DNA from 4 places in the Lactiplantibacillus sp. DA1 genome. Region 2 is predicted to be linked to each of the others. Evidence: predicted binding sites of a transcription regulator. Region 2 holds the regulator's gene; each other region holds the start of a gene.
The links. Region 2 encodes LexA, which represses DNA repair genes until DNA is damaged. Its sites were predicted from a motif close to CNAACANNTGTTNG; they were not measured.

Region 1: the regulator LexA is predicted to act here: its motif matches at 5,457-5,470, upstream of RXV91_RS14235 (Y-family DNA polymerase).
Region 3: the regulator LexA is predicted to act here: its motif matches at 3,437-3,450, upstream of RXV91_RS11805 (ATP-dependent DNA helicase).
Region 4: the regulator LexA is predicted to act here: its motif matches at 3,738-3,751, upstream of RXV91_RS08180 (replication-associated recombination protein A).

The regions. Positions count from the first base shown of each region.
Region 1 covers NZ_JAWHTQ010000009.1:163,381-171,530, forward strand. The annotation lists gene RXV91_RS14210 (alpha-mannosidase) at 1-670, shown strand, start outside; gene RXV91_RS14215 (ROK family protein) at 670-1,548, shown strand; gene RXV91_RS14220 (glycoside hydrolase family 1 protein) at 1,560-2,945, shown strand; gene RXV91_RS14225 (hypothetical protein) at 3,419-3,805, opposite strand; gene RXV91_RS14230 (acetyl-CoA carboxylase) at 3,798-4,118, opposite strand; gene RXV91_RS14235 (Y-family DNA polymerase) at 4,111-5,412, opposite strand; gene RXV91_RS14240 (GH25 family lysozyme) at 5,527-8,150, opposite strand, start outside.
Region 2 covers NZ_JAWHTQ010000002.1:340,565-348,714, forward strand. The annotation lists gene RXV91_RS04200 (tRNA1(Val) (adenine(37)-N6)-methyltransferase) at 1-271, opposite strand, end outside; gene RXV91_RS04205 (1-acyl-sn-glycerol-3-phosphate acyltransferase) at 384-1,019, shown strand; gene RXV91_RS04210 (YneF family protein) at 1,081-1,317, opposite strand; gene RXV91_RS04215 (DUF896 domain-containing protein) at 1,415-1,672, opposite strand; gene lexA (transcriptional repressor LexA) at 1,806-2,438, shown strand; gene RXV91_RS04225 (DNA alkylation repair protein) at 2,539-3,192, opposite strand; gene RXV91_RS04230 (hypothetical protein) at 3,292-3,921, shown strand; gene RXV91_RS04235 (hydroxymethylglutaryl-CoA synthase) at 3,968-5,137, opposite strand; gene RXV91_RS04240 (hypothetical protein) at 5,173-5,565, opposite strand; gene RXV91_RS04245 (hypothetical protein) at 5,730-6,122, shown strand; gene RXV91_RS04250 (glycosyltransferase family 2 protein) at 6,603-7,544, shown strand; gene RXV91_RS04255 (LCP family protein) at 7,905-8,150, opposite strand, start outside.
Region 3 covers NZ_JAWHTQ010000007.1:66,362-74,511, reverse strand. The annotation lists gene RXV91_RS11815 (sce7725 family protein) at 1-317, opposite strand, end outside; gene RXV91_RS11810 (hypothetical protein) at 314-1,030, opposite strand; gene RXV91_RS11805 (ATP-dependent DNA helicase) at 1,030-3,399, opposite strand; gene RXV91_RS11800 (hypothetical protein) at 3,932-4,297, opposite strand; gene RXV91_RS11795 (acetate kinase) at 4,483-5,679, shown strand; gene RXV91_RS11790 (GNAT family N-acetyltransferase) at 5,809-6,252, opposite strand; gene RXV91_RS11785 (MarR family winged helix-turn-helix transcriptional regulator) at 6,326-6,748, shown strand; gene RXV91_RS11780 (NAD(P)/FAD-dependent oxidoreductase) at 6,929-8,131, shown strand.
Region 4 covers NZ_JAWHTQ010000004.1:227,799-235,948, forward strand. The annotation lists gene RXV91_RS08165 (PepSY domain-containing protein) at 137-721, shown strand; gene RXV91_RS08170 (cation transporter) at 847-1,821, opposite strand; gene gndA (NADP-dependent phosphogluconate dehydrogenase) at 2,192-3,628, shown strand; gene RXV91_RS08180 (replication-associated recombination protein A) at 3,797-5,143, shown strand; gene RXV91_RS08185 (response regulator transcription factor) at 5,334-6,020, shown strand; gene RXV91_RS08190 (HAMP domain-containing histidine kinase) at 6,020-7,663, shown strand.

The DNA.
Region 1 (8,150 bases), on a different contig from region 2:
GACGGCACTGACTGCTGAAACCCATGTTGCTGATTCGATTTACGAGACAGTTACTCGTGCTAACCGGCCGGCTAAAAACTGGCGGAACCCAGCCAATCCACAACATCAGCAGGCCTTTGCCAGTGTCTTTAATGAGGCCAACGGTGTGACAGTTGGTAATTTTGGGTTAAATGAGTACGAAATTTTACCAGCAGATAATACCATTGCGTTGACAATGTTGCGCTGTGTGGGAGAAATGGGCGATTGGGGTTATTTTGCTACTCCAGAGGCGCAATGCCAAGGTGAATTTACCTTTAACTATAGCCTAGAATTAACTGACGGGTCCGAGGCACAGCGGATCGCTAGTTATCAACGAGCGCAAGGGGCACAAACGCCGTTCAGCGTTCAACAAACGTCGTGTCATACCGGTATTCTAGCGGCGGATAATCAATATCTTGAGTTAGCAACGCCAGAGTTTGCCGTGACGAGCTTGAAGCGCGCAAATAATAGTGATGGTCTGACAGTTCGTGGTTATAACTTAAGTGATCGCCAGGTGCCATTGAAAGTTGCGCCGGATCAGTCCAAACAGGCGGTGAACTTCTTTGAAGACGAGTTGCCAGAAGTTGCGACAGAGACCTTAATGCCAACTGAGATTAAGACGTTATTATTGACGGAAACGGGGCGAGCATAATGGCACCATTGGGATTAATTGATATTGGCGGAACCACAATTAAATTCGCCATTTGGCAAGATGCAACGCTAACGCAACATCATGCGGTCACTACCCCGACGACTAAGACCGCTTTTATGGACCTATTGCAACGTGAAGTGGAACAAATGAAGGCCCATGCAGCGATTGCGGGCGTCGGCATTAGTTCACCTGGATCAGTTAATCAGGCGACTGGTGTGATTGAAGGTGCGAGTGCCATTCCATATATTCATAATTTTCCGATTCAAGCGGAGTTAGTGGCCCGCTTCAAGTTACCCGTTAGCATAGAAAATGATGCGAATTGTGCTGCGCTGGCAGAAGCGTCGACGGGGGCCGGACAAGGTGCCACGAGCCTAGCATTTTTGGTCATTGGCACCGGTGTTGGTGGCGCGTTGATCTTCAACCAACAGATCTGGCATGGTGCGCACTTATTTGGTGGCGAATTTGGTTACACGAAGATCAATACGACTGGGACGCTGAGCGAACTAGGAACGGTTCCGAATGCGATTCGCCGGTATCAGCAAGCGACAGGCCAAACTGATAAAATGACTGGTCAGCAGTTATATCAACTAGCAGAATCTGGCGATTTAGCGGCGAGTCATGAAATTGATGCGATGTATGCGGCCTTAGCGCAAGGCATCTTTAATATTCAATATAGTTTCGATCCGGAAAAAATCATTTTAGGTGGTGGGGTTTCAAATAATCCCGACTTGATTCCTGGCATTCAACGCGCATTAACGACGATTTATAAGCAGGTTGAAATTGCCACATTAAAGCCAACGCTAGCAATTTGTCAGTACACTGACGAAGCGAACTTGCGGGGGGCTGTCGTTGATTTCGAACAATCTCAAAATCGTTAGGGGGTAGGACCATGGTAAAGTTTCCAGAGGGCTTTGTCTGGGGCGCAGCAACGTCAGGTCCACAGACTGAAGGTAATTTTCATAAGCAGCATCAAAATGTCTTCGATTACTGGTTCGCAACTGAACCGGAACAGTTCGATGCTGGTGTGGGACCAGATACAGCGTCGAACTTTTATAACGATTATGATCATGACCTTGCACTTATGGCACAGGCGGGGGTTCAAGGTTTGCGGACATCAATCCAATGGACACGGCTAATTGATGACTTTGAAACGGCAAGCTTAAATGCTGATGGTGTCGCCTTCTATAATCACGTGATTGATTCGATGTTGGCTCACCACATTACACCGTATATTAATTTGCACCACTTTGACTTACCGGTGGCACTCTATGATAAATATCATGGATGGGAGTCCAAGCACATGGTTGAATTATTTGTTAAGTTTGCTGAACAGTGCTTTAAGTTATTTGGGGATCGGGTCGACCATTGGTATACATTCAATGAACCTAAAGTCGTTGTTGATGGTCAATATTTGTATGGCTGGCATTATCCGCAGGTGATTAATGGCCCTAAAGCAGTACAGGTCGCCTATAACATGAATTTGGCATCAGCTAAAACGGTTGCTCGGTTTCATGAACTTTGTGTGCGACCGGAACAACAGATTGGAATTATTTTGAATTTGACGCCAGCGTATGCCGCGTCAGATGATCCAGCTGATTTGGCGGCTGCGGAATTTGCTGAGTTGTGGTCCAATAACCTATTCTTAGATCCAGCGGTGTTAGGACATTTTCCAGAAAAGTTGGTCGAGCGACTCACAATGGATGGGGTACTATGGGATGCGACCCCAACTGAATTGGCAATTATCGCTGCTAATCCCGTTGACTGTTTGGGTGTTAATTACTATCACCCCTTCCGTGTTCAGCGACCAGATATCAGCCCAAAGAGTTTGCAACCGTGGATGCCTGATATTTACTTCAAGGAATACGATATGCCAGGTCGAATGATGAACGTTGATCGGGGCTGGGAGATTTACCCACAGGCGATGACTGATATTGCGCGCAATATTCAAAAAAATTATGGTAACATTCCGTGGATGATCTCTGAAAACGGTATGGGAGTTGCTGGTGAAGAACGGTTTCTGGACAAACAAGGCGTCGTTCAAGATGACTACCGCATCGATTTTATGAAGGAACACCTAACTGCCTTAGCAAAAGGGATTGCGGCTGGCTCCAATTGTCAGGGCTACTTCGTTTGGAGTGGTATTGACTGTTGGTCATGGAATCATGCTTACCATAATCGTTACGGCTTGATTCGTAATGATATCCATACGCAAACTAAAACGTTAAAGAAGTCGGCAAAGTGGTTTGCGGAGCTTGGGGAACGGAATGGGTTTTGAATTAAACTAGGTGGAGTCTCTCTCAATTAGTTTTGATAGGCATACTAATGAGTATAAGTTTATTAAACCTGATTCTAAGTATTTTTATAAGCATGGCGAGGAAAAATTACTCGCCGGTACTTAGTTTTGGAACGGGATAAGAAGTGAATATGGCAAGAGTGTATTTATTTCGGTATTAAAATTATTGTAATCAAAATAAAAGTGAGTGATGTTGTTAGCTTATGAAAAATAGGATAAATATGAAATACAGTCAAATAGAGTATGCAAAATCTGGTATTAACGGAGTTGACAAACCATAAGACTAGTAATGTATAAAGTTGAGATGGGATTTTTTTGATTCATATATTATTAGGCGAAATTACTATGCTAATACTAGATGACACTGTAGTATGTATAAGTATTACAGACATGAAAAATAAATAGCGCAAACTAACATTGTCATCGAGACTCAAATTGGCGTTTGAACTTTGACATTAGTTTGCGCTATTTTTAGTTAATTCTACATGTCGAATATTGTTCATATTGATAAACTGACGATCTGAAATAATAACAGTTGCTGCATTATAACCAAGTATTCGTGTTGTAATGGTAGGCAAGTGTTGGTTGTTTTGATCAACTGTATTTAGTTGAAGGCTAACCGTCTGATTCTTAAAATGAGCGATAGTCAGAATGCTGCTAATCTCGCTCAATGATTGCGGATTTTTGGCTGGGTAACTTATTGCATTTTTTGTTTTTAGCTTATCTAATGCTGCTGTGTGATCAGACAGATAGAAGCCTTGCCATTTAACCATGCCGCGATTGTGATAATCGTATTCGAAGAAGCGGTTCACAGTATCCATATCAAATTTTCTGTCATTCAAGCTTCATGCGCTTCCTTTGTATTATCGTTTGACTTCTAGGCCAGAGAAGCCCAGTAAAGCCAATATATTCAATGGTAAATTTAACTTGTTGATGCAAAGCTTCAACTAAGTTTTCTAGGTTGGTTAAGGTATAATTGCTTAGCTTATGCAGCGGTACTGACCTCAACCGTTCATTGGCACGCTGGCTATTAAAAAAGACGTTATATGAGTGATCATAAGGGTCATTGGCAATCACAATCCAGTAACGTGTTTTAGTTGTGCGTTTGAATAACAATGATAAACGACCAAGGATAATATCCAAATCTCTATTCATAGCTATTTCCTCCATTATGGCCACCAACTAAGGAAGCACGGTTAATTGCCGTACCGCCGTGTAATAGGCTAGTAGCGTAAACTAATTTAGTGAAGCCAAATCGTTGATGAATATCATCAATGACTTGATTTAGTTGGTTATGTCTAATTTGCTGAGTAGGCTGGCTGAATAAATCGAGCTGCTGTCCAGTGTCTGAACTTAGCCTACTACTGTAAACCGCGATATTACGTACAGCTTGGCCGTCCCAGTTTCTCCGGAACAACCAGAGTAATTGCTGCGTTAAAATACGATTGTCGTTAGTAGGATCTATTCTAATGGCATGATGAAACCCATTACGGCCGTCAGCTTCAGCAGCTGCATATGAGAACCCAATATTTAAAGATAAGCAGCCTGCTAATTTATGGTGGTGTCTGAGTCGAGCCGCGACTTGTTCACCAATTTCTTTGATGACAGTTTCTATCTCACCTTGTGTCAAGTAGTCACGCGGTAGGACTTGTGAGTTACCTAAGCTGGCTTCCTTAGTTTTGATTGGTTCAGTCAACTGGGAGCGGTCAACCCCCCAGGCGGTGGCAAAAATTTGGCTACCAATGACGCCTAAGTTTTGTTTTAGAAGGTATGGATTGGTATGCGCAAGCTCGTACATGTTGTGAATTTGTAAGCGGTTCAAACGTTTAGCCATACGTGGACCAATCCCCCAAATGTCAGTTAATTCTGTAATTGGCCAGATTTTTTCTGGCACGGTTTCATAATGAATTTCACCAATCAATTCGTGATTGTACTTGGCGTAATTATCTAAGGCTAGTTTAGCTTGAACTGGATTATCACCGATGCCTACAGTGGTGTAGAGACCTAATTGATGCCTGATGGTCTTTTGAATAAGTCTAGCGACTGCTCGTGGCGATGAGCCGAATAATTGCCAAGAATGAGTCATATCAAGAATGCTCTCATCAATCGAGTAGGGCCACACTTCAGATTCTGAAGTAAATTTAGCAAAAATTTGGTTGATTTGCAGGTTGCGTTCAATGTAAAGGTTCATTCGCGGTGGTACAACCATTAAACGTGGATCTTGCGGCAAATCTCGCTGACGGGAAACGTTGGCTTGTAAATGAAACAATTTCTTAGCTTCCGGAGAAGTGGCTAAAATTAAGCCGCCGTTTGTATTTTCTGCTTCGCTCAGTACAACTAAAGGTACTTTGAGCGGGTTTAGGCCGCGTTGAACGGCTTCGCAGCTAGCATAAAAGCTTTTATTGTCAATTAAAAAAAAGACACCCCGTGGTTCGTGGTCAAAAAACATGGCCTCACCTTCCTGATTATTTACGTTTATTCTACCACAAAAAGGGAACGCATGTTCTTTAATTGCTGAAAAACTTGGATTGCTATTTTAAAAATAAACAATCCAAGTTTCATCTTAATAGTTTTTAAGTTGTGATTGGTTTTGAACATCAACAACGTATGCTTTGGTGCCCAAGTGACTGACTAGAGTGCGCATATCACTTAAGTTAATTGAGACACAGCCCTCAGTTGGCCATTGGTTCTTAACGTGGATAAAGAAGCCAGAACCATTATTCTGTCCGTGATTATCCATAACAACTGCTAGCTCATATTGGTTATGAGGTGCTGCTTTTGTGTAGTCAATCAAATGTTCATTCTTATTGTTCGCCCAACTACGATTTTGCCAGGTATTATATTGGCGATCGTTTTGGTCCTCAATCCAATAAGAGTTTGACTTGATTTGGCGATAACCCATGCCGGCAGTTCGAGCAGTGGCACCTTTTCCAAAAGCAAAGCTAAGATGATAAACACCCTTAGGAGTTGTGCTACTTCCTTCGTGAGAGTTCCCGATGCCTCCATTGCCGATACGACTTGAGGAAGTTAAAAGGTTGCGCCAAGTGTTACCTTGTTTTTGCCATAACTTTAAGGTTGCTGTTGATCCGCCATTCTGAACGACGGTCACGATTTGTTGCGCTTTTTGAGCAACACGCATGGAACCGATAATATCTGCTTCGGTTTGTGGTTGATTAGTTGATACAGCATCACCATTGCTGCCGAAGTAATAACGGTGGTTACCGACAGTGGCGTAACGGTTACGATATTGAATGTAATCCGTGCCGTAAAATTCTAACTTGTTATTACCATAGTGCCGTAGTCCGGTAATGGCATCGCCGTTGCCCCCAAAGTAATAAAGTTTATTTTTAGCGGCGGTGTAGTAACGATTGCGGTATTGGACATGGTCTGCACCATAGTATTCGAGCTTATTATTGCCGTAATGACGCAAGCCGGTTATCGCGTCTCCGTTACTGCCGAAGTAGTACAACTGATTATTGACGGTGGCATAACGATTGCGATATTGGACATGGTCTGCACCATAGTATTCGAGCTTGTGGTTACCATAGTGTCGTAAGCCAGTAATGGCATCGCCGTTGCCCCCAAAGTAATAAAGCTTATTGTTAGCAGCGGTGTAGTAACGGTTGCGGTATTGGATATGATCTGTGCCGTAAAATTCTAACTTGTTATTACCATAGTGTCGCAGTCCAGTAATGGCATCACCGTTGCCCGCAAAGTAATAAAGCTTATTTTTAGCGGCAGTGTAGTAACGGTTACGATATTGGACATGATCGTTTCCATAGTATTCGAGCTTGTTATTGCCATAGTGCCGCAGACCGGAAATGGCGTCACCATTACTCCCAAAGTAATAAAGCTTATTGTTATCAACAGTAGCATAACGGTTGCGATATTGAACATGGTCTGTACCATAGTATTCTAGTTTATTGTGGCCATAGTGTCGTAAGCCGGTAATGGCATCGCCGTTACTACCAAAGTAATATAACTGGTTATTGGCGGCAGTTAAGTAACGGTTGCGATATTGAGCGTGATCTGACCCATAGTATTCGAGCTTATTATTCCCGTAATGCCGGAAGCCAGTGATTGGTTGACCATTACTGCCATAGAAGTATAGCTTATTTCCTTCCCAGTGATATTGGTTTACAAATTCATTGAGGGTTGAGAAAGTATTGGTACCTGCGCTATCTTCGGTTAACCCGTTATAACAGATACTAACATCAATATATCCAGTATAGTCGGAGCCTGATGGTAAGAGGGCGGTGCTTGAGAATTGCCAAGCGCCGTCATCTGTATTCCAGAGGTTATTGGCAGAAGGCGTATATGGATACTGAGCTCGCCAGACGCGCGATTGCCCAACCGTTTTAATGACGGCATCACGGTATAAGTATGTGTTTGAGGTGTAAACCCCATGATTCGTATAACCAAGCGCATTCAATACAGACCAGAAAGTATTAAGGTTAGCTGTAGCATTTACTGTATATGTCTTGATATCTTCCATGTCGGCAAACAATAATACTTTTTTGGAAACGTTATTTTTAACTAGGAAGTTAGCCATATTAGTTGCTTCCTTTTGGGCGGTATCGGCCGTATTAAATGTTGCGTAGTGGTAGAAATCAACATTTAGACCGGCGGCATTAGCCATCTTGGCTTGAGCTAAGGCCACTGGATTGGTATAACCAGTGCCTTCGGTCGTTTTAATGATGACTGTTTTGACGCCAGCTGCTTTCAATTTGTTGTAGTCAGATTGTGTCATTGCACTTTGATATGATGCAACGTCGACCACGTCAACACGTGGTCTGGTGGTATCTCCAATAGTCCAGACGTCCGTTTCTGGAGTGCTTGCTGTCACCGTAGTTAAGTTAACGTCAGCTTTTTTGGTCGTGGTTGCTTGGTGCTTTACTGCATTTGAAGCAACTGATGTGGCCTTGTTGGTATTCTCGGTACTTGCTGCTGATTTGATTGCTGTGCTACTTACTTGGTTAATAGAACCAGAGGCAGCACTAGTTGTGTGAGCTGTTGCCTCATGGCTTTTGTTATTACTGGAGCTTACTTTTTGGCCCGTTTGGTTGGCGGCACTCGAAACAGCCTCGGTAGCAGCGCTTGAGGTAGCAGTTACTGCTTGACTAGTGTTTGAGTTGGCAGTTTCGCTGTCCGCTTGACTGAGGATACTCGAAGCAGCCTTGGTGGTTG
Region 2 (8,150 bases):
CACTTCGTTGTGCCATGTCCGCCAACCGTGGTTGAATTTCTACGGCTGTAATATGACCGCGAGTCTTGGCGCTGGCAAACAATCCCACGGCGCCATTACCAGCACAGAGATCCACGATCTGACTGTTAATCCCCTTCGCAACTTGCGCAAAGTTCCCCAGTAAAACGGCATCTAGTGAAAATGCAAACACTTGAGAACTCTGAATAATTTGAATATCTTTACTATATAATTGATCAATACGCTCATCAGCGTGTAACGTGACGTCAGCCATACTCGGCCACCCCCTCCATTAAAATCATCGCAAAGCTATCATACAATTAACTTGCAGAATTTGCCAAATTTCGTCATACTGTGAGCAGTTAGTAAACGAAAGGAAGATCGTGATGTTTTATTCTTTTATGCGCGGACTAGTCCGACTGATCATCACCATAATTAACGGTCGGCCCCGCTATCAAGGACGTGCCAACCTTCCTGAGGGCGCCTACATCTTAGTCGGCCCACACCGAACATGGTTTGATCCTCTATATTATGCCTTAGCCGGTAGTCCAATGAAGTTTAGTTTTATGGCTAAGGAAGAATTATTTAAAAACCCTGTTTTGCGGTTCATTCTCGTCCATGCCAATGCTTTTCCTGTCAACCGCCAACATCCTGGACCCTCCGCGATCAAGACCCCTGTCAAATTCTTGCGAAGCGGAAAACTCTCACTAATTATGTACCCTTCAGGAACGCGACACTCACAAGAACTCAAGGGTGGCGCGATAGTTATTGCAAAAATGGCTGGCGTACCCCTCGTCCCAACTGTTTACCAAGGACCATTGACCTTCAAACAGCTCTTCAGCCGACAACGCGTCACTGTCCGTTTTGGGGAACCCATCTACATCGATCGAAAACTTAAACTAGATGATGCCGGCCAGAAACAAATTGAGACTAAAATGCTCAGTGCTTTTGACCAGCTGGATCACCAAATTGATCCAACATTCAAATACATCGATCCCGCAACAACTAATTCTAAGCGCTAATCATACAATAAAAAAGTGTCGGTAATCGCGATTGCGAACCGGCACTTTTTTATTATCAACACTACTTACTATCGTTTTTAGAAGCAGCTTTCATTGAATTTAACATCTGGTGCAATTTCTTTTCGGATGGGCGTTGACCCATTTGCATCATCATGCTCCGAAGCATTTCTTCACTAATAGGTGGATTTTGCTTCAAATAGTTTTGCATATAATGCCGGGCACCAAAGAAGCCACCAGTTAACCCAACTAATACGCCGATAACGACGATTAAAATCCAAATTCCAGTAGACACAGTCATTCCCCTCCCTTATTACAGTCTTCATTAAACTAGTCTACACAAATTAATAATAAAAGAAAAGGAAAATTTGTCAGTTGACAAATTTTCCTGAAATCGGTTAATCATCCCGCAGGCCACGATCACGTTGTACCTGGCGAACCTTTTCGGGCGTAACCTCTTTACCATCTTTATCATAGACTTGCAGCATCTCAACTTGTTGCCGGAACCCGGCCCGAAATTCCTGCAAGTATTTTTGCCGTAACTCTTGCCGTTCCGCTTCTTCCAACTCGGTGAGGCCCTCGGCTTTCGCCTTATGAGCTAACTCATTGATCCGAGCAAGCAATTCTTTTGAAATCAAAGTAGCAGCCCCTTTCATCAATGCAATATACACGAAAACAGACCGTAAATCAATTAATAGCGTTTGTCAACCGAACATTTGTTTGAAAGCTGTGAAACGCTATGCTACAATTGGTTTAACCAATAATGAAAATAATAAATGAGGTGCCAAGATGAGTAAAACATCGGAAAGCAAACAAATGGCCGTTCTTCGTTTTATTTATGAACGCGTCAATGAAAAAGGATATCCGCCAACTGTTCGTGAAATTGGGGAAGCCGTTGACTTATCTTCGACTTCAACCGTTCACGGCCATATTTCACGACTTGAAAAGAAGGGTTACATTCAAAAAGACCCCACCAAGCCCCGCGCCATTGAAGTAACGCCCGCTGGCTTCGAAGCCTTGGGAGTCGAAACCACCCCGCATCAAATTCCAGTCCTCGGAACCGTAACCGCTGGGCAACCCATCTTAGCGGTCCAGGAAGCCACAGACTACTTCCCGATCCCTAAGGAATTAGAATCATTCGGTGGTGATCTATTCATGCTAACGATTCGAGGCGAAAGTATGATCAATATCGGCATCATGAATGGTGATCAAGTTATTGTCCGTCGTCAAAGCTCAGCTGACAACGGCGACATCATTATTGCGATGACCGATGAAAATGAAGCGACGTGCAAACGTTTCTTCAAAGAAGCCGATCATTACCGCCTCCAACCCGAGAATGATACGATGGCACCAATTATTCTGAACAACGTCTCCGTCCTAGGTAAAGTTGTTGGTTTATACCGCGACATGCTTTTTCAATAAGTATTAATGATCAAAAAGATGACCTTAGCCGTCATCTTTTTTTATTGTCACGGTCCTTACTCGCTTATTTCCCGCGTAGCGCAATATTTATAGACATGCGCTATAAATATTTTTGCCCTTCACATTGAGCAAGCCGTGACAAAGTCGTCGTTGCCAGAAATTCACGGACCCATGCCGGATCAGTCTTACTGTAATCGCGTAACGCCCAACCAATCGCCTTTTGAATAAAGAAATCTTCATCGCATTGATTGCTTAAAATGGCCGTCCGTAAATACTGAACATTGGTTTGTTGCTGCCAACCTAACTGTAACGTAATCCCCACTCGCCGAACCCATTTGTCAGTAGCGCGCAAGTACACTGGCCCCGCTTGTTCTAAGCAACCGTGCTTCAGAATGTACGTTGCTAGTACTTTACGCCACGCATCAACACTATCCCACCACGGCGTCACCGTAAGTTGCTGCTGACACCATTGATACTGAGCCGGTGTTAGTCGGCGCAGATTGGCCCGCGCAAGGTCAATTGCCACGTACTGATACTCGCGATAAGGTTGTTGATAATAAAAAACTAGCCAGTGTTGTAACTGGTGTACCGTTAGTTGGTGACTCGCCTGACGAATCGGTCGAAACAGTTCCCTACGCTCCGGACTTTTAACCCCCAGAAATTGAAACTGGTCACGCATGTACTTAGCCATCGGTGCCTGATTTTCAAGATGACTAGGTAAAAAAAGTGGTGGTGTCGTCAGCAAATTAGTCATTTTGTCCCCTCATTTTCAAAATATTTTAATTCGGTGTCAAACAGCCAATAGTTCAATGGTATAATAATTATATTATTTCAAACATTGGGAGTTGGTTACATGTTGTTCCTAGCCATTATGGGCTTGATTGTTTTTCTATTAGCTTTATTTTCCGTGATTTATGCACGTCAAACCGGTGGTGGTTGGAAATTTCTAACGTTCATAACAGTCTTAAGCGCTGTGGTCACTATTTATGCTGTTATCAAACTACCGTATTGGCCTTACAACCAGTCACAGCACACTACCAGCAAAGCAGCATCAAGTGCTAAAACTAGTACAAGTACTAGCAAATCAAAATCGACGAGCTTAAGTTCCTCACAGGTTATTTTCAACGAAGGTAGCGCTAAACAAGCTGCAGCAACGACTAAGTTAAACGAAGAAAACATTCTTAAACAGCTGCAAGCGAACTATCAGTCAATCGGGACGGTCGCATTTACGAAAGCAACCAAAACTTATACGATCACCCCAACCGGCAAAAAATACGTCAAATCTTTAAAGACAATCAAGTCATATCCGTCACAAAATCAAAAAGCCATCACGACAATTACGTCAAACTTCAAGTCCTTATCTAAGTCACTTAAAAAGAATCTAGCGGCTGGTTATACCATTCAACTGCTACAGCCAGATACAACTGATAAAACCTTACTTAGTGTTAAAGATGGCCAAATCATCACTAATAATTTCAAATAACAAAAGCACTTGCCTAGCAATTTTGCTAATATCAAGTGCTTTTTTATTAAGCCTCGCGATCCAGGTATTGACGTTGCTCAGTTTTTTGTCCAGTTAGCACAAAGCGGTGTGGATCATCCGCAACTGACACAACCTGATCTTCAGCTTGCCATTGCAGTTGCTGATTAAATAATGTCTCATATTCCGCGACACTGACTCGTCGACGACGGGCTAAACGTTGCGGTAAGCCAGAGTCTAAGCCCAATTGATAATCAGGCTGGAGTTCACCAGTATAAAACTCCCCCTCTGCACCAGAACCATAACTGAATAGTCCTAATTGGTCGCCCGGCTGTAACTGCGGATCTGTTAATAATTGCGATAATAAGCTTAAATAGAGTGACCCAGTATACAAGTTGCCCACTTGCCGGTTTAACTGACGCGCATGCTCAAAATGAGCCAGCCAGCGTTTTTGCTGGTCATCATCGACTAGTGGCAAAACGCTCCGAAGTGCCTTAAGTCCCATTTTTGTATATGGCAAATGAAAGGCCAATGCCGTCATCGCTTCTGGACGTGTGTGCGTTGTTTTCAAGTAATCTTTAAAAACATCTTGGAAATAGTCAATATAAATATTAGATGAGTATTTACCGTCAACTAGGGCTTCTGTATGGTACAACGGGCGCCAGAAATCCATTACATCGGCACTAAGTAAACTAGTTGTAGTCCCCAATGACAACACCTGAGGATCAACGCTAATTAACATGGCGACCGCCCCGCCACCCTGAGTCGGTTCTCCCGGCGTGTTCAACCCATAACGAGCCACATCGCTACCAATAACTAGGGCCTTCTTATCAGGATGAATCCGAATGTGATCCTGGGCCAACTGAACGCCAGCAGTCGCAGCATAACATGCTTCCTTCATTTCAATCGTGCGGACGCGCCGGTTCAACCCCAACAATTTAGCCACGTATATGGCACTTGCTTTCGAATTATCAACACCCGATTCGGTTCCAACAACTAACAAATCAATGGCGGCAATATCTTCAGCCGTTAGCATTGGTGCGGCAGCATTCGCCGCGAGCGTAACTGCATCTTGACTAGGTGGAATCACTGCCATCTTAGACTGACCGATACCAATCAAATATTTATCGGGCTCAGCTTGACGCGCTACCGCCAACTCAGCCATATCAACGTATAAATGTGACGTTGCAAAGTGCAACTTATCGATGCCAACTTTCACTTATTTCCCTCCAATTTGTTAATAACAATAACGAGTTAATCTCCATTTCCAAGTGGTCCCAAGTAATGAAAGTCTGGATCAGATCCAAGCCGACAACAACTGAATGCACGGCTGAGTTCATTATGAAAAGTAACGACGATTGCAGGTGTTGCCCAAGTTGAGGCTGCCCAAAAGACAGTGTCATCAAACTCCCGCTGATCATTTGGATAACGGTGATAACCCTGAGTGCTGTCCCATATGGTGCCATGCGTATTTAACCAGTCCTCTGCTAACCCCGCTTCGACCTGTGCTATGACATCGTGATTATCTTCGATCAAACAGGCCAGTTTTTGCCAATCCAATTGCCAATTATGACTGCGCGGAGTCTGTCCGCGTGTTCCCAGTGGCGTATGTGTTAATGCGATCGGTGTCAAATCGACAAAATCCACTTGGATCACCTCATTCGTGAATCATCTTAAGATTTCTCAACTATTATATCATTTTGACATAAAAACATTGCAAACAATTGCTTGACCTGGGACGGGTTCCATAATCTATGCTGAGTTTAAATAACAGTAGTTAAATCAATTATTTAAGTAAGGAGTGCGTTAATATGTGGTTTTTACGTCATCATGATCAGACTAAACTTCAAGCTCCAGTCGCAGGCATTTATCAGGACCTCCCCGCAGCCGCTCACCCACAACAAATAGGCCTACTTACCATGCAACCAACAGACACTGTGATTAACGCCCCACTCGATGGAGATGTCATTAGCTTGTCATCATCCAGTATCTTCCTTAGAGCACTCAATGGACAGCGCTTTGAACTTCGTATCGACACACTCGACTATCAAATCAGCTGTGATTGGCAAGTCCGGATTGGCGACTCTGTCTCACCACTGACAATTTTAGGCACACTCAATGGTAACTTGGCAAGTATCACCATCACGATCTACCGGATTGATTCAATACATGCGGCCAACTTAGTGACGGCTGCCAACGACTAGATTAATGCTTAAGATTCGGCAGTTCCATTCGGCTAGCTGAACTGTCATATTCGAAAAGTAACCCGCTAGCTGGTCAAGTACTTTCATGACAAAGCAGCGCTCGTTCCATCAATTTACAACTTCCCTATGGTCTTCTTTTTACAAAGTTCCATACAAATGCTTTTTTGCGTACTGCTGTCAACTTGAAATTCTTAAGTGTCATCTCATTATAGTAAAGTCACGCAATATGAAATTGAGCCACAGCAGTGTTTACTAGTGTCTTAATTGACTAGTTATCGCGAATCCATTACAATTTTTGTGATTCGATAATTGATTGCTTTATACCTTAATTCGGGCTATGATATTCATACTGGTTTAAACTACTTTTCTTTATTGATTAGTAAGCGACGACTGCTCAAGCGGTGCCATTTGGTATCGATCACCAAGCCAAAACGCAATTGATTCGTCTAAAAACTATAAGAAGGTCGGATACTAATAATTATGAAAACCATGAGTCTAGTTGTTCCGTGTTATAACGAGGAACCTACGATTGAAATATTTTATCATACCGTTGAAAAAGTTCTAGCGGATAATCCGGAGGCGTTCAACGATATCACAACTGAATATGTCTTTGTCAATGACGGCTCTTCCGACGACACGCTGAACGTGCTACGTACATTAAACGCTGCTCATCCTGACACTGTGCATTATGTTTCATTTTCTCGGAATTTCGGTAAAGAGGCCGGTTTGTTAGCAGGCTTAGAACATACCATTGGGGATTATGTGGCCGTCATGGACGTTGACCTACAAGATCCGCCGACTTTGTTGCCCAAAATGTTAGCCATGCTTCAAAGTGGCGAATATGACTGTATTGGTACAATGCGGGAAAATCGTGCTGGTGAACCCTTTATTCGTTCGTTTTTATCACGTTCGTTTTACTCAGTTGTTAATAAAATTTCAAAAGTCCAAATTATTCCTAATGCCCGCGATTATCGCTTAATGACGCGCCAAATGGTTGATGCCATCTTAGAATTACCCGAATATAATCGCTTTTCTAAGGGAATCTTTAACTGGGTCGGTTTTCGGACAACTTATTTAAAATTTGAAAACCAACCCCGGTCTGCCGGCGAAACTCATTGGTCAATCTGGCAACTCTTCAACTACTCAATGGACGCCATCGTTGACTTCTCTGATGTTCCCCTGAAAATTGCTACGTTTACGGGCGGCTTACTTTCCTTAGCTTCCATTATTAGTATTTTTGTCGTAATTATTCGCAAATTACTATTTAATAATAGTGTCAGTGGTTGGGCCTCAACCGTCACCATTTTGCTCTTAATTGGGGGCATTCAACTGTTCTGCCTTGGCATTATTGGCAATTACATTGGTAAGATTTACATTGAATCAAAGCACCGGCCTCACTATATTGTGCAAGAGAAAAAATAACTCATTCATAATTGTCCAATACCGCTTTAATTGTTAGATACTACTACAAAATCCAACCTGCTTCTACCTGCTGTCAATTTAATTATTGATGGCAGTTTTTTTGCTCTTTGTTAGTTGATAACGTTATATTCGAGACCCAATTCACTGAAAGATTGATTTTCGGCATTCGCCTAACCACGCTGAATTAACAGTAATCTGGCACAAACTGAGTTTGGTTTACATTCAACTCACTTAACGTTGCTGTAAATAGACCTCGCTAGCATCATCGTATGTAAAATGACCCAGCAGTATCCAATGGATCAAACTGTCTGGGTCATTTTTGTTATTGAGTAGCGCCCACTTACCAGCGACTATCGAAATCTAATGTACCGTATACATCGTTTCAGTTTTATCTGAAACTCGAAAACCATTTTTCAACGGCACCGCCGTCGGTAATTTACCAATAGTAGTATTACCAGCATGCCCCACATACACATGGGATTGACCATAATGCGTATCTGCCTTAGCTTCATCCGCTTTACTTTCAACGCTCTCATCACTGGCATACTGGTAATGCCCATTGGTTGTGAAAGTCTGTGAAGGTAAGTTTGACCGTAGCCCAGCGGC
Region 3 (8,150 bases), on a different contig from region 2:
CCAGTCGTCAGAAAATCGTGACTAAAATCAGCTGCAAGAATCGCTCCCGGATGGTAAAACGGATAGGGGCGCAGGTCTGGCAGTGGATGGAGTTTAACGGTATTGAGTCCGTAGACGCTTACTTGGGGATTGGCAATGATGCTAAACGGTTGTTGTGCCTCAATGAAAGCCTGAACGGTCTGTTGTAATTCCTTAGAATCACGGACTGGTTCAATAACTGGGATGATGTTGGGTCCTAATTGATTTTGTTCACACAAGGTTTTTAAGGCTAATAGATCATACATCCGGCCACGTAAGTAAGGGTAGTAGGTACTCATAATTGGTCACGCAAATCTGGCGCTGTTAATGCCTGGTATTTTAGTTTGAGCGCTTGATATTCTGCGTTACGAGCATCCAGTTCTGTTTGCAAGGCTGTTATAGCGTCACTTTGGATATCATCAATAAAGCGATCATATAAGTTTTGTTCTGGATTATAGACATCATAGCCAGTCCGACTCCGCTTGCGTAATTCTTTGAAGAGTTGGTCATCAGAATAAAGTTGTAATCCTTTTTTGACGCGTTTGGCTTTATCAACTTCGCGAAATAACGAGGCGATGAAGTGACTGATCAGGGGCGCCTGTTCGACTTGTAAATCCTGCCGCTGCGCTTTCTTAGCGACTGTCAAGAAGCCCGGTGTTCGTAACGGCCGAGGGGCGAGTTCCAGTGCCTGTTGATCGAAGGCACGGTAAATCAATACGCCTACGTGATCTGGGATTTCAGCTTGGACTTCTTGATAAAGTTGTTGTGGCAAGACAAAGTAATTGTAATGACCGATAAAGGAAAGCTTGGCTTTAGAATGAAAGTCAGCTTTAGTGACTTTTAATTCATAGCAACGCCATTCAATCTGGCCATCAGGGAGTTGTTGGTAGCTTAACGTATCAACAATCCCCTTATCAGCGGGCATCGCAACTTCTTCAACCACGTAGGCTCCCTGTTCCAGACAGTATTGGTAGAGCGTACTTTCAAGTTGCTTAGTTAATTTAGTCTTCATTAATGAGTCACCTCCGTTTGGTGCCAAAAGTTGGTAATGGTCGCTTCGAGCTGCGGCACTGATTGGATCGTCTGATAGTATTGCCAGTGTGCTGGGAATAACTCGGTGTAGCGCCGGCTGGCAAAACGTTGGTCTAATAACAGCACGATTCCGGTGTCCTTGGTGCTACGAATTAGGCGACCGGCTGCCTGTAGGACGTTGTTCATACCTGGTAGCTGATAAGCATAGGCAAATCCCAGGCCATTTTGATGGTCGTAGTAGTCCCGAATCAAGTTAGTTTCGGGATTGATCCCTGGCAAACCAACGCTAACGATGGCAACTCCGATTAAACGATCGCCACGTAAATCAATACCTTCAGAGAAGATGCCACCAAGCACGCAGAAGCCGAGTAAAGTTTGCGCTGGGGCTGACTGAAATTGATTTAAGAATGTTTCGCGGGCTGTTGCATCCATCGTCGAAGCTTGGGCGGTAGTTGCCACATCAGGATAGGCGGCTTCAAAGGCTGTTTTAATCTGCAAAAGGTAGCCATACGATGGGAAGAACACGAGGTAGTTGCCGCATTTAGCTGTCAACATGGCGTGTAAACTAGCAATAATTCGTGGAACGTTATGTTCCCGCTCATGATACGTCGTTTGAACGTACTGAGTAACGAGGATGGCCTGATGTTTTGGTGGGAATGGCGATGGCAGTTGGTAGGCCAAACTATTGGCTTCACCACCGAGCACCCGCTGGTAATATGCCATGGGGGTCAGCGTTGCAGAGAAAAGGACGGCGCCACTACCCAGTTCTAGGGAACGGTTAAGAAAGTCACTTGGATCAAGGCAGAGTTCCTTGATCGTCAAGTGATGACCGTCAAGGACGAAGCGAGTCTGGTAGCTGCCATCATATAGGTCGCCAATTTTAACAAAGGTCAGACAGGCGAAGAAATAGTCACGGACGGCGTCAAGCAGTGGCCCCGGCTTTTGTTGCGCCAACCAGTCGGTCACAAATTCATTAAATGTTCTGAGGGTGCGTAATAATTTGTCCGGGGGATCAGGTAGCACCTGTTCCGTCACTTGGTCATCAATCAAGGTTTTACTGATGCGCGTAAAACTACGCCGGACTTTCTTGAGTTCGCGTTGTAAGTCGTCACTCGGCTGACTTTTATCGGGCTTGGCCAATTTTAGCAACGCACTGATTGGCTGGTCACTAACGACCGCAGAATACATATCACGGGAGCGACTAACAAGGTTGTGGACTTCATCGACAAGAAAGAAGTTGTCGTCATCACTTTCGCTAAAGAACCGTTGTAAATAGACTAATGGGTCAAAAAGATAGTTGTAATCGCAAATAATCACATCACAGAAAAGCGATGTATCAAGGGAAAATTCAAACGGATCGACAGTATGTTTGCGAGCATACTGTTCAATAATGGGACGAGTAATTTGGTCTTCATGGGTCAACAGATCCTTGAGTGCTGGTTTAAGTCGGTCGTAGTAGCCAATCATATAAGGATTATCTTCTGGAAGTACATCTTGTTCCTCAGGAAACCGAATCTGATCCTTGGCAGTTAGCGTAATGCTTTTCAGTTTGAGTCCGTCATGACTCATTAGCGTGACCGCTTCTTCAGCAACGTGGCGCGTACTTTGCTTAGCGGTCAGGTAAAAGAGGCGCTCAATCACGTCTTCGCCCATTGCTTTGATGGCCGGAAATAGCGTTGAAATTGTTTTCCCCGTCCCAGTTGGTGCTTCGACAAAGAGGCGTTTTTGTAATCGAATGGTCTTATAAACAGCGCCAGCCAATTCATGTTGGCCCGGTCGAAAAGCTGGAAACGGAAATGGCAAGTCTTCAATAGAAGCGTTTCGTTGCCGTCGCAAATCAGCCCGTAGTGTTAGCCAATATTCATATTCTGTAATTAAGTCCTGAAAGAAGGCGTCTAGTTCGGCGCGGTGAAGAACTTGCTGAGTTTTAGTGATTTTTTTATTGATAACTTGAAAATAAGTCAGCTGTAAAGTAACTTGATCGAGGTCAGGGTGCTCTTGTAGTAAGAGGTAACCGTAGACTTTAATTTGGCCCCAGTAAAGAGTCTGTGTATTGGTGCTTAAGTCTTCAAAGGCTTGATCAGAAGTTTTGATTTCTTCGATCAAAGCGCCGTCATCGTTTAATTGAATACCATCTGCCCGACCAGCAATAATATAATCGGTGGCATTCATCGTGACGACTTTTTTTAGGTAAACTTCGCTATCATAGTCTTCGCCACGACTACTCTGGAGTTGCCGGTGAATATTGGCACCATTTAACGCGGTGTTCTGACTATTTTTTACTTCATTTAAGTCGCCTTGTCGCAAGACGAATTCTACCAGTTGTCGAATCCCAATCTTAGTTGCCATCGGAGCATCCCTTCTGAATTTAGTCGTTTCCTATTATAAAACATCTGTTCGGCTTTGTCTTCTGTTGATTGGTAAAGCTGGGTTTGACTCTGTTGTGTGGACATGAATGGTGGTTAAATCGTGCAAAAGTTGATCACCGTCAGCCATTCGAATATTATCCCAATTGGAAGGCGTTTCTGCCAGTGCTCAGCGGTGAAATTCCACTTAGCGAGCGTTATTGGTTTAGTTAGTGGAAAACCAGTATTTGAGACGTGGGTTTCGGCTTAAAACTGTGTTAAAGTACCCAGCAATTAGCGGAAATGCCTGGAGGTCGGCATAGGACAAACCAATTAAGCATGTTTACACTAATCCGCATTTCTTTCAGCGAATCTCAGCTGGTTGTTTTTGACTTTGAAAGTTAACACAACTTAACACTAATTCATCCTTGAATTGAAAGTTCAACGAAAAAAGCATCGCGACAAAGACGTTGATGCCTGTTGCGATGCTTAGATTAATGATTTTGGTTTAGAAGAAAGTCTATCAGACTGGGCAGCTAATCGTACCAGTGACTGTGATGTTGGCGAATCGTCTTACGGAGACTGAAACCATAACTGACGATACTGGCGGTGATGATGGCTGCGAGGACTGCTAGTAACCATGAACCAGCCGTGCTGAAGTAGGTGGCATAACCAAGGCTGAGACTGGCTAATAAGATTACTGGAATCAAGATCTTAACAGGGGCTGGATGTAAGAAGACGACACCAGCAAGCCAGAGGGCCGCAGCCGTGACCATTGCATCAACACTAATTGGTGAACCGAAGCTAATACTGAGGGTGACGATGGCAAGGACAGTCCCCACGATTAGGAGGAGAGTGGCAAACCCGTTACTTAGGGACCAAGTAAATGCTTTTTTCATCATGATCGCCTCGCTTTCTATTACCCATATTATAGGACAATTCACGCTTATGAAAGAAATGATATGCTAATAATTAAGTTTGCAATGTTATGAAAATTGAAAGTTTGTGAATAAATCCTTGAAAGCGTATCCACGATTAGTTAAACTGACATTAGGCACACTTGATGATGGATGGAGGAAAAATAGTCATGGCAAAAATATTAGCAATTAATGCTGGCAGTTCAACTTTAAAATGGAAGCTTTTCAGTGTTCCCGAAGAAACGGTAATCGCATCGGGAATGGTTGATCGGCTGGGATTGTCAGATTCCGTTTTTACAATTAAGAAAGCGGACGGTAGTAAGTATTCTGAAACAAAGGACAAAATTGACGCAAAAGAAGCCGCCGCGATGGTTCTAACACGGTTGAAGAGCGATAACATTGTGACCCACCTTAGTGAAATCACCGGGGTTGGCCATCGGGTCGTTGCGGGTGGCGAAGATTTTAAAGATTCCGTCATTATTACGCCACAAACTTTGAAAAAAATCAAAGATTTATCTGAGTATGCGCCGCTACATAATCCAACGCAGGCTTATTATATTGAAGTATTCCGTGATTTATTACCAAAAGCGACTCAAGTAGCCGTGTTCGACACTTCGCTGTATGCGGAGATGCCTAAAGTTAATTACCTATATAGTATTCCTTACGATTATTATGAGAAGTTTGGCGCGCGGAAGTATGGGGCACATGGCACAAGTCACCGTTACGTTGCCAACCGAACGGCCCAATTATTAGGCAAACCGCTTGACTCACTTAAATTAGTGACGCTGCACTTAGGATCAGGAGCTTCAATCACTGCCTTTGATCATGGTAAAGCGGTTGATACGTCAATGGGGTTCACACCACTGGCTGGGATTACAATGAGCACACGTTCAGGCGACATTGACGCGTCAATTATTCCATTTTTAATGCGCCACTTAGGAATTTCTGATGTCGAGGACTTCGTGGATATTTTGAATCACAAGTCCGGTTTGCTGGGTATTTCCGGGCTATCACCTGACATGCGTGATCTTGATAAAACGCAAGATACGCGTGAACGCTCGAAACTCGCCATTGATATCTTTGTTAATCGGGTTGTGAAGTACGTTGGTAGTTATATTGCCGAGATGAACGGTATCGATGCCCTTGTCTTCACAGCAGGTGTGGGTGAAAACTCATGGATGATTCGGGAACGTGTTACTAACGCATTGGGTTACTTTGGTGTAACCGTTGACGATGAAAAGAATCATATGCACGGCAAGGAACAAATTATTAGTAAGGATGACGAACCGGTAACGGTCATGGTCGTCCCAACTAACGAAGAGTTGATGATTGTACGCGACGTTGAGCGACTATCCAAAGCTGAATAATTAGGCGTCTAAAAACGCGTGGTCCAGATGATGGTAATCTGGGTCACGCGTTTTAGTTACTATAAGCTTAATAATCGGTGAAATCCCATTGTGCAAGCTAGCTAACTAATAACATCAATTTTGCGCACACTACTGGATTTGTAGTGCTGGTTTGGTCATCTTGATGTGGGGTGTATGGTTGAATAGGAACGGTGCGCCGTTCGAAGTGAAGCCAAAATGCTGGTAAAAACCTTGTACTGGCACTTGGGCTTCAATTTGAATTGGCAAGTTGGAATAGTGGTCTTGAACGACTTGCTCGATGTGATTCATTAGATCGGTTCCTAGATGCTGACCACGTTGTTTTTGGTCAACCACTACCCGACCAAAAGAAAGGTGATCGGCCTCTTTGAATATTCGTGCGTATGCAACAATTTTGTGATTGACGGTTTTAAAGACATGATAAGCTGCCAAATCGATAGCGTCGACTTCTTGATAGATACGTTGTTGTTCAACGACAAACGTTTTGACTCGTAATTCATAAATATCGTATAATTCAGTTGTTGTTAATTCTGAGAATGTTTTGATTGACCACATGGTAGTGCCTCCTTAGCATGCCGTTAAGTTTATCACTGAATAATTGCATATGCAATAATAAAAAGGAGCTTTTATGATACCAACATTAAGATTGATGGGAACTTTGTCGCGAATTGTCATGAATGAGGGCAATCAGCGTTTTGCAAAATACGGTCTCAATAATAATCAGTTTATTTATTTAATTCGGATTTGCGAGCAACCCGGGTTGTTTTTCAGTCAACTAGCTGATCAAATGAAGATGGATCGAACCACTAACTATCGGGCCGTTCAGAATTTAATTAAAAAGGGCTATGTGTCTAAGCAAACTCACCCAAAGAATAAAAAAGTGCGTTGTTTGTATCCCACTAATGCTGGTCAAGCGCTGTATCCAGAATTACATGCTTATGAACAATGGTGTGCTGACTTAGTCGGTGAACAATTAACGGCTGGGCAACAACAAGTCTTGTTTGAAAGTTTGTCACTAGTAACTGCTAATGTGACTAAGTATATTGAGTAAGTTTATTCACTAAACTAGATGAATTGTGAACAATTAAAATAGCGTGGCGTTTTAGCTGAATTTTAGACGTGAAGAGTGTACCATGTAGTTATCAAGTTATAACTGGATTAATGTATGTGGAGGCAATTGCCTTAGCAAGTCGCATTAGTCGACAGCGATAATGAAAGGGGTTAATAAATCATGGCAACAACTTTGGTGTTAGGTGGGGGTTATGCAGGGATGCGGGCCGTCAAATTTTTACAGAAGAGTCTACCGACTGAGGACGAAATCATCCTTGTTGATCAGACACCAACTCATACGGAAAAGACCAATTTACACGAGGTCGCAGCGGGGACGATTGCTCCTGATCGGATTACTTATCAGATTCCAGATATTATCGGTAAGCGGGTTCAGTTCGTGCAAGCAACGGTCAAAAACGTGGACGTCGAACATAAGCAAGTAACTTTTGAAGATCATCCTGAAATGACCTATGACTACTTAGTATTAGCATTAGGCTTCCAGTCAGAAACATTTGGGGTAGCTGGTGCCGATGAAAATGCGTTGCCAATGGACGATTTGGCCACTTCACAGGCCGTTTATGAACATCTGGAAGAACGTTTTAAAGCTTACCGTACCAGTAAGGACAAAAATGATTTGAAGATTGCGGTCTGTGGTGCTGGGTTCACTGGAATTGAATTATTAGGTGAATTGACGCAGACATTACCGAAACTGCAAGCGAAGTATCAAACCCCCGCTGCCAAACTAGTTTGTTTGGAACGGATGCCATCAATTTTACCAATGTTTACACAGGAATTACGCGACTATGCCTTGAAGTTTATGGAAAAAAATAACGTTGAAATGCGGTTGGGAGCCGTTATTGAAGCCATTAAGCCAGGGGCGGTCGTCTACAGTGATGCTGATAAGAATGAGCATGAATTTACAGCCAATACCATTATTTGGACGGTTGGTGTCAGTGGTTCACACGTGATTGCTGATTCAGGCTTTGATCAACGCCGTAACCGAGTCGTGGTTAAACCCGATTTGTCACTAGAAGATCATCCCGAAGTATTTATTGTTGGTGACGTGGCAGCAGTGATGGATCCAGAAAGTAATCGGCCATACCCGACTACGGCGCAAATTGCCTTGGCGGCGGGCGAACAGGCTGCTAAGAATATTGGCGCGTTACGTCATAATCAATCAACCGCACCGTTCCACTATGAATCTAGTGGAACCGTTGCTTCATTGAGTGATCGTGACGGCATTGGTGAAATCTTTAGTAGTAATAAACCGGTCCACGGTTACGCTGCATCGGCCTTGAAGAAAATTATTACTGACCGTTCGCTTTTGGAAAGTGCCCATTTAGGAACCGTCTTCAGTAAAGGGCGCTTTGACTTATATCATTAATCATTAAATTAATTCCAGC
Region 4 (8,150 bases), on a different contig from region 2:
GCGTTGAGCATGGTTAAACTAGTTCTGTTTGTATATTGATTGCGACTAGAGGGCAGGCTTGCGTATACTAAAGCTATCAATATGCGAAGGGACACATGACAGCTTTTGCCAGGGCAGTGATGAGGAGGTTATGGAGATGACTATCAAAGGTTATGGACTTGGAATTATGCTACTGAGTGTTGTATTATTAGCCGGATGCACCTCAAATCAGTCTGCGAAAAATAATGAGAGCCGGCAACAATCGAGCAGCCAAAACAGTTCGGTCAAAAGTGTGACGGCTACGACCAAAATTTCGCTAACAGCGGCCATCAAAACCTTTCAGCAGCAATATCCAGATGCAAGTATCACGAGTATCGAGTTAGAAACTAAACTTGGCCGACCCGTCTATACACTAGAAGGGATTGGTGGTACTCAGGAACATGAACTACAGCTCAATGGTCGTACTGGAAAAGTAATCAGTAAAAAATCCGAGCAACTGGACCAAGAAGATCAAGCTGATCATAAGGCCAATCAACTGAATCTAAGTAAAGTGATTAGTCCTAGCAAGGCCGTCGCAATTGCGGTCCATGATCGAAACGGTGGCCACGCAACGGAACTCAAGTTAGATAAGGAGACCGGGATTACTTATTGGGAGGTTCAGGTTCGTCAGGGCCAACGGCAAGTTGACGTTAAGGTCGACGCTCATAAAGGTAGTATATTGGAAACAGAACATGATGATTAAGTTCAGGTGGGCAGTGTAAGCATGCGGCTGTGAAGCGTAATGCTGTGACATAAATTAATGGTAAAACGGGTGGTCTTAAATGAGACGGCCTTTTTTAGTAAGATGGGGCTTCATCGCTCGGCTGGTTAGTTATATTCAACGTTGTTGGTTGTGATCATCACATCGGTTTCCATCACGCCAAACTCTTGCCACATGATTTGATTAATAGTTTGAATGAGATGCGTGATTTCTATGGCAGTCATTTGCGATGGCACGCTGATTGTGACACGTAACATAATCAAATTGCCGTCATAATGGGCTTTGAGGAATATGACTTTACGGACGACACTTAAACTAGCAATTCGGTGTTGGTAACGATTTTCAAGGTAGGGGTCGAAATAGTCAACTAGGTTCAGACTGCTTTCACGGAAAATTTTGGAACCAGTGTTAAGAATGTATAACCCTAAGCCAATGCTGATGACGTTATCAAGCCAGCGGAGATGTAAGCTAACGGTGACTAGGATCGTGAGAATCGTTGTTAGGCTGGTCAGAGCATCGGTAAAAGTATCACGGCTTGCGGCGGTCAGGGCGGCATTGTTGAATTTACGACTCCAGTAATGATTGAAGCCCCATAAAATCAGTAACACAATAAAGGAGAAACTTGCGGCTAGACCAGCTATGGTTCCTGGGCTTTTTAATGGAGTATGGGTGGCAAACATCATAATACCTTTAATAATGATTTCGAGCCCAATAGCTGCCATAATGGTGCCAGCAAGTAAATTGAAAATGGTCTCAAAACGAAAGCGGGATTGCTGAATTCGGGGCCCTAATTGGTACTGCTCTTTGAGAGCGATAGGGGCGCCAAACAGATCGTTATCGTGAGTTCGACTAGCGATAAACAATCCGGTCATGAGTAAGCCAGTCGAAAAAATTCCTGACAGATTATTGAAAGCATCCGCTCGTAAGGCTTGTGAGTGGCCCCAGTGGGCACCTAGGAGCTCAATGATAAATAGGCCTAAGTAAACGGCCACGTTGCCCCAAAGATGGTGACGGGCCGTTTTGAGCGAGATAACCATGGGGTGTTCAATTTGATGCCAGTTAGGTGGTGTATTGTTGGGCATGGTTGGCTCCTCCTTACAGGTCTTGACGCAAATATCATGAACTAGTTGCTAGGCGTAGCGATACTAATGTTTCTTAAAGTATGGCTACAGCGTTGTGGCGGACGAACAAAATAACAGCAAGATCCGCATCATTAAACGACGATAGAAATTAGTAAGCATCATTTTAACGCCAGCGTAGCATGGTTTGTTAAGGATTACCAGATGTCATGATTTGAAAGGAAAGTGGCTTTTTGAATATTACTGTGAAAATTAATTTCTTCCTTAATCGAATGTTATGAAATTAATTTTATTATTTGCGATCATTTACTTTATTAACTGCATTTTTTTTGGTACGATAGTTGCGTAATAAAATTTGGGAGGCAATAAACTAATGAGTAATGAAAAACCACAAATTGGTGTCATTGGGATGGCCGTCATGGGTAAAAACCTGGCGTTGAACATCGAAAGCCGCGGCTACAAGGTTGCGATTTTTAATCGGACCGGTGCTAAAACTGAAAAGGTCGTTAAGGACCATGCTGATAAACAATTAGTACCAAGTTATAAGATTGAAGATTTCGTGGCATCACTTGAAACGCCACGTCGGATTATCATGATGGTTAAGGCTGGAAAACCAACTGATGCCGTGATTGATGAATTATTACCATTATTGGATAAGGGTGATGTCTTAATTGATGGTGGCAACACCAACTTTAATGACACGATGGCCCGTAACGCTCGGTTAGACAAATCCGGTATCAACTTTATCGGCATGGGCGTTTCTGGTGGTGAATTAGGTGCCTTACAAGGACCTTCATTGATGCCTGGTGGTCAAAAGGAAGCTTACGATTTAGTTGCCCCAATCTTAGAAAAGATTTCCGCAAAAGCGCCTCAAGACGGGGCACCTTGTGTCACTTACATCGGCCCTAACGGTGCTGGTCACTATGTTAAGATGGTTCACAATGGGATCGAATATGGTGATGAAGAGTTAATCGATGAATCATACAATATTATGCGTAACGTGGCTGGTTTATCCGTTGATGAAATGGCTGACATTTTCACTGACTGGAACAAGGGCGAATTAAGTAGCTACTTGATTGAAATTACCGCTGACATTTTGTCACGTAAGGATGATTTAGGCGATGATAAGACTAAGCCGATCGTTGACATGATTTTGGATCGTGGGAATAACAAGGGGACTGGTAAGTGGAGTTCCGAAGATGCCTTGAACGTCCAAGTGCCACAATCAGTTATCACGGAAGCAGTCTATGCCCGTTATATCTCGATGATGAAGAACGAACGGGTCGCTGCTTCTAAGCAGTTAGCTGGTCCAACTGCCGATGTTGAATTACCAGCCAAAGAAGAATTGGTTGAAAAGATTCGGCAAGCACTCTACTTCAGTAAAATCATGAGTTATGCTCAAGGCTTTGAACAACTCCGTTTTGCTTCCGAACATTACGGCTGGGACTTGAAGTTTGGTGAACTTGCTCAGATCTGGCGTGCCGGCTGCATTATCCGGGCACAATTCTTACAAAACATCACGGATGCTTTCGATAAGAAACCAGACTTAAATAACTTATTAATGGACGACTACTTCACTGATATCGCCGCTAAGTACCAACAATCAACACGTGAAGTACTTAGTTTAGCCATCCAAGCGGGCGTGCCAGTGCCTTCATTTAGTGCCGCATTGTCATACTACGATTCATATCGGGCCGAAGTTTTACCTGCTAACTTGTTACAAGCACAACGGGATTACTTTGGTGCCCACACGTATGAACGGACTGACCGTGAAGGCTTGTTCCATTACAGTTGGTACGAAGAACAATAAAACAATTTTGAGCTGAATAACTGTGACTGATGACGATGTTCGCCGTTAGTCACAGTTTTTTTGTGCTGAAGTTGGGTTGACCTATGATTAGCGGTGATTTAAGTGGATTAGAACGTACGTTTGCGTTAAGATTAAAAGTAACGAACAAACGCGAAAGTGGGGGTTGCTATGCGACAAGAATCATTATTTAATCCGGATAAGGCTAGTAGTCCGTTGGCGTACCGAGTCCGACCAGTGACGTTAGCTGGCTTTGAAGGTCAAGATCACTTGCTTGGTCCGGGTAAATTATTGCGACAATTAATTGCTGAAGATCAGTTACCGTCCTTGATCTTCTGGGGACCGCCGGGTGTCGGCAAGACGACGCTAGCCGAAATTATTGCGCAACAGACACAATCACACTTTATTACTTTCAGCGCGGTTACTAGTGGTATCAAAGAGATCCGCCAAATCATGGATGAAGCGGAAGCCAACCGTGATTTCGGTGAGAAGACGATTGTGTTTATTGACGAAATTCATCGGTTCAATAAAGCCCAACAGGATGCATTTTTGCCCTACGTTGAACGTGGGAGTATTACCTTGATCGGAGCGACAACGGAAAATCCGTCGTTTGAGATTAACGCAGCGTTACTATCACGATGCAAGGTACTGGTACTAAAGACATTGACGGTCGCTGATTTGGAAGCAGTCTTGCAAGGGGCGTTGCATAATCCGAATGGGTTTCCCAATCTGGAGATTACGTTGCAACCAGATACGTTACGACTAATTGCGGAATTTGCCAATGGCGATGCTCGCATGGCACTCAACACTTTGGAAATGGCGGTCTTAAATGGTGATCGGGATGGTACCCGTGTCACGGTCACCGCAGCGGGACTATCGCAATTGATCAATACAAAGTCGTTGCGTTACGATAAGCATGGCGAGGAGCATTATAATATTATTTCTGCATTACACAAGTCGATGCGCAATAGTGACGTGGATGCGGCGATCTATTGGTTGATGCGAATGCTTGCTGGCGGTGAAGATCCCTTGTATATTGCACGACGTTTGATTCGTTTTGCCAGTGAAGATGTTGGTTTGGCTGATCGGCAGGCCTTGCCATTGACGGTGGCAGTATTTCAAGCCTGTCAACTGATTGGTATGCCTGAATGTGATGTGAATTTGACGGAAGCCGTGACTTATCTAGCACTGGCTCCGAAATCAAATGCACTATATGCAGCCAAATCGGCAGCTCAGTCAGATATCAAAGCAACGGGAAATTTACCGGTACCGTTACAAATTCGTAATGCACCGACAAAATTAATGAAAGATTTAGGTTATGGTTCTGATTACCAATATGCACACGATACGGCTGATAAATTAACTACCATGACAACGATGCCACCAGAGTTAAGTCAGCATCGTTATTATGAACCAACTAGCCAGGGACAGGAGAAAGCCTGGCAACAGCGCTTAGCTACCATTCGACAGTGGCACCACCAACATCCACAATCGAAACCGACCGATGACGAGACTTAAAGATTGCAATTCAATGAGAATTCACTAAAATTAGATTTGGGTGAGGAACAGACACTGGTTGAGGTGTAGGAAATTCAGTGTTTTCATGTTAAAATAACGTGTTGTACTAGCTTAAGGCAGATTAGTGAGAATCAATCACTATTTTGTACGGTTTTTAGATAAGTTGAATATTAGGAGTGACTAAAAGTAAATGAGTCGAATATTAATTATTGAGGATGAAAAAAACCTCGCACGCTTCGTTGAATTAGAGTTAAAACACGAAGGCTATGATATTCAAGTCGAATATAACGGCCGCAAGGGGTTAGACGCAGCGTTAGCTGAAGATTTTGATGCTATCCTATTAGACCTAATGTTACCAGAACTAAATGGTTTGGAAGTATGTCGGCGGGTGCGTGAAGTTAAGAACACGCCAATTATCATGATGACGGCCCGTGACTCTGTGATTGATCGAGTTTCCGGCTTGGATCATGGGGCAGATGATTACATTGTTAAGCCATTTGCTATCGAAGAATTACTGGCACGCTTACGGGCGTTATTGCGGCGGATCGACTTGGAAAGTGAGCAACAGAGTACTAAACAAACGACCGTCACTTATAAAGATTTGACGATTGAAAAGGAAAACTTAGTCGTTAAACGCGGCGACGAAGTCATCAACTTGACGAAGCGTGAATATGAACTGTTATTAACTTTAATGGAGAATATTAACGTAGTCTTAGCACGGGATGTCTTGTTAAACAAGGTTTGGGGTTATGAGTCAGAAGTTGAAACGAATGTCGTTGATGTTTATATTCGTTATTTACGGAATAAGATTGACCGACCAGGTGAAAAGAGTTACATCCAAACTGTTCGTGGGACTGGATACGTGATTCGTTCTTAATGACTAACGTCAATATTAATAAGGTGACGCCCAAACCACGGCGCCGTTGGTCATTAAAATGGAAATGGGCGCTCGGAACCGCAATTGGGTCCGCGCTCATTTTTATTTGTTTTTCATTATTGGTTTATAAGAGCTTCACGAATCTCTTATTGCACCAAGAACAACGGAACGTGGCGAGTGCTGTCACGACGGTTCAACAATCGTTGCGAACAGAGTCTAAGGGTCTGACAATCAAATCAGTTGCCGCTAAGTTGCAACCAGAGGCGAGTGTCGAGCCAGCGACTAGTATGAGTGAACGCAAGCATGGTGTGTTGCAAAGCAAGATTTTTTCAGATTCTGACTTAACGGCTTTATCGCGTACTAATTTGGCCATTACAGTCTATGATCCACATGGAAACACATTATACTTATCACGGAAGGATGCTCATGAGTTTTCTAAGAGTAAAGCCCGACAAGTCGAGGTGGTTGGGCATGGTGGTGATGCTGAATTAGTTGGGCGGGCGCCTATTTATGCGGCTCACAATCATCGATTGATTGGTTATACCCAAGTGACTGACAATTTGGCAGAGTATCATTCGACGACACAAAATTTAATTTGGATTTTCATTGTCATGACGATGATTACCATCTTTGGCGCCACACTTTTAGGTTATTTCTTAGCTGCATTCTTATTACGACCGATGCGGAAAATTAAACAGACAATCAATGCCGTGAATGATGATCCTCAAACTGATTCACGAGTGCCAGATCTTAAGCGCAATGATGAGTTGTCTGATTTAGCGGTTGTATTCAACGATATGTTAGATCAGATGCAACGTTATATTAATCAACAGCAACAATTCGTTGAGGATGTCTCCCATGAATTACGGACCCCGGTGGCCATTATTCAAGGTCACATGGAGTTGTTGAATCGGTGGGGCAAGGATGATCCGCAAGTGTTATCGGAATCATTAGCGGCTAGTTTATCAGAGACTAAGCGGATGCAGAGCCTAGTTCAAGAGATGTTAGACCTATCACGAGCTGAACAATTAGAGATTAACTTCAGCCATGAGACGTCAGATGTTCAGAAATTGGTGACGCAAGCCTTTAACGACTTCAAAATGATTCATCCGGACTTTAATTTTACATTTGACGATGACGTTAAAAAGCCGGTTTATGCTCAGATCTATCGAAATCACCTTGAACAAATTTTGATTATCTTATTGGATAATGCGGTCAAGTATTCGACTCAACGTAAAGAAATCCATTTGTCATTATCCACGGATTATCGCTACATCGAAGTAGCGGTCCAAGACTTTGGTGAAGGAATCTCTAAGGATAATCTCGACCGCGTTTTCAATCGCTTCTATCGTGTTGATAAAGCGCGTAGTCGTGACAAGGGTGGCAATGGATTAGGGTTATCAATCGCCCAACGGTTAGTTGAAGGTTACCATGGCCATATTAGTGTGGAATCGGTAGTGGGCCAAGGTTCAATCTTCCGGTTCCAGTTGCCAATTTTACGTGATTCAAAACTGTTGGTTAAGGCCGAGGCTGAGACCAACGATGTTGAAAAAATTGCTAAGTCGGAATTGCCAGCCGGAATCAAGCCAGCAATTAGTGATCAAGATGAAGCACCATTGGATGATCATGAGCACGACAATTAGTTAATTGAATAATGTGAAAATGCACTTTCAAGTTGAATGACTGACTTGAAAGTGCATTTTATGTAGCTCATTATAATTTATGAAGGCTCAATATAAGGTGTATACATGTTGTACTAGTTAATTCGGTCATGAATCATGATTAAAATAGGCCAGTTCTTAAGTTCAAAAGTAGCCAAGACCCGCTGAAAAAGGTGAAATTTAGTGTCAACTTGCTTAATTAGTGCTTTCTACACCGACTCCAGGCATTCGAAAGATAGATATTGGCGATCCAACGTTAGTTAAACTAATCGTTGTTTTGCATGTGGCAACGGCTGTGAAATTCGGTGATAAGGTTGATAATAACTGCAACCACTCAGTTACTATGTTAATATTAAATGCTTTAAACAGAGCTAATGGACTAAATATCAAGCCGCATTAATCCGTTGGACAGGTAATGCTGCTCATGGTTGCGTGCAGACTTGAGACTGGAGAGGCTTGGGTACCAATG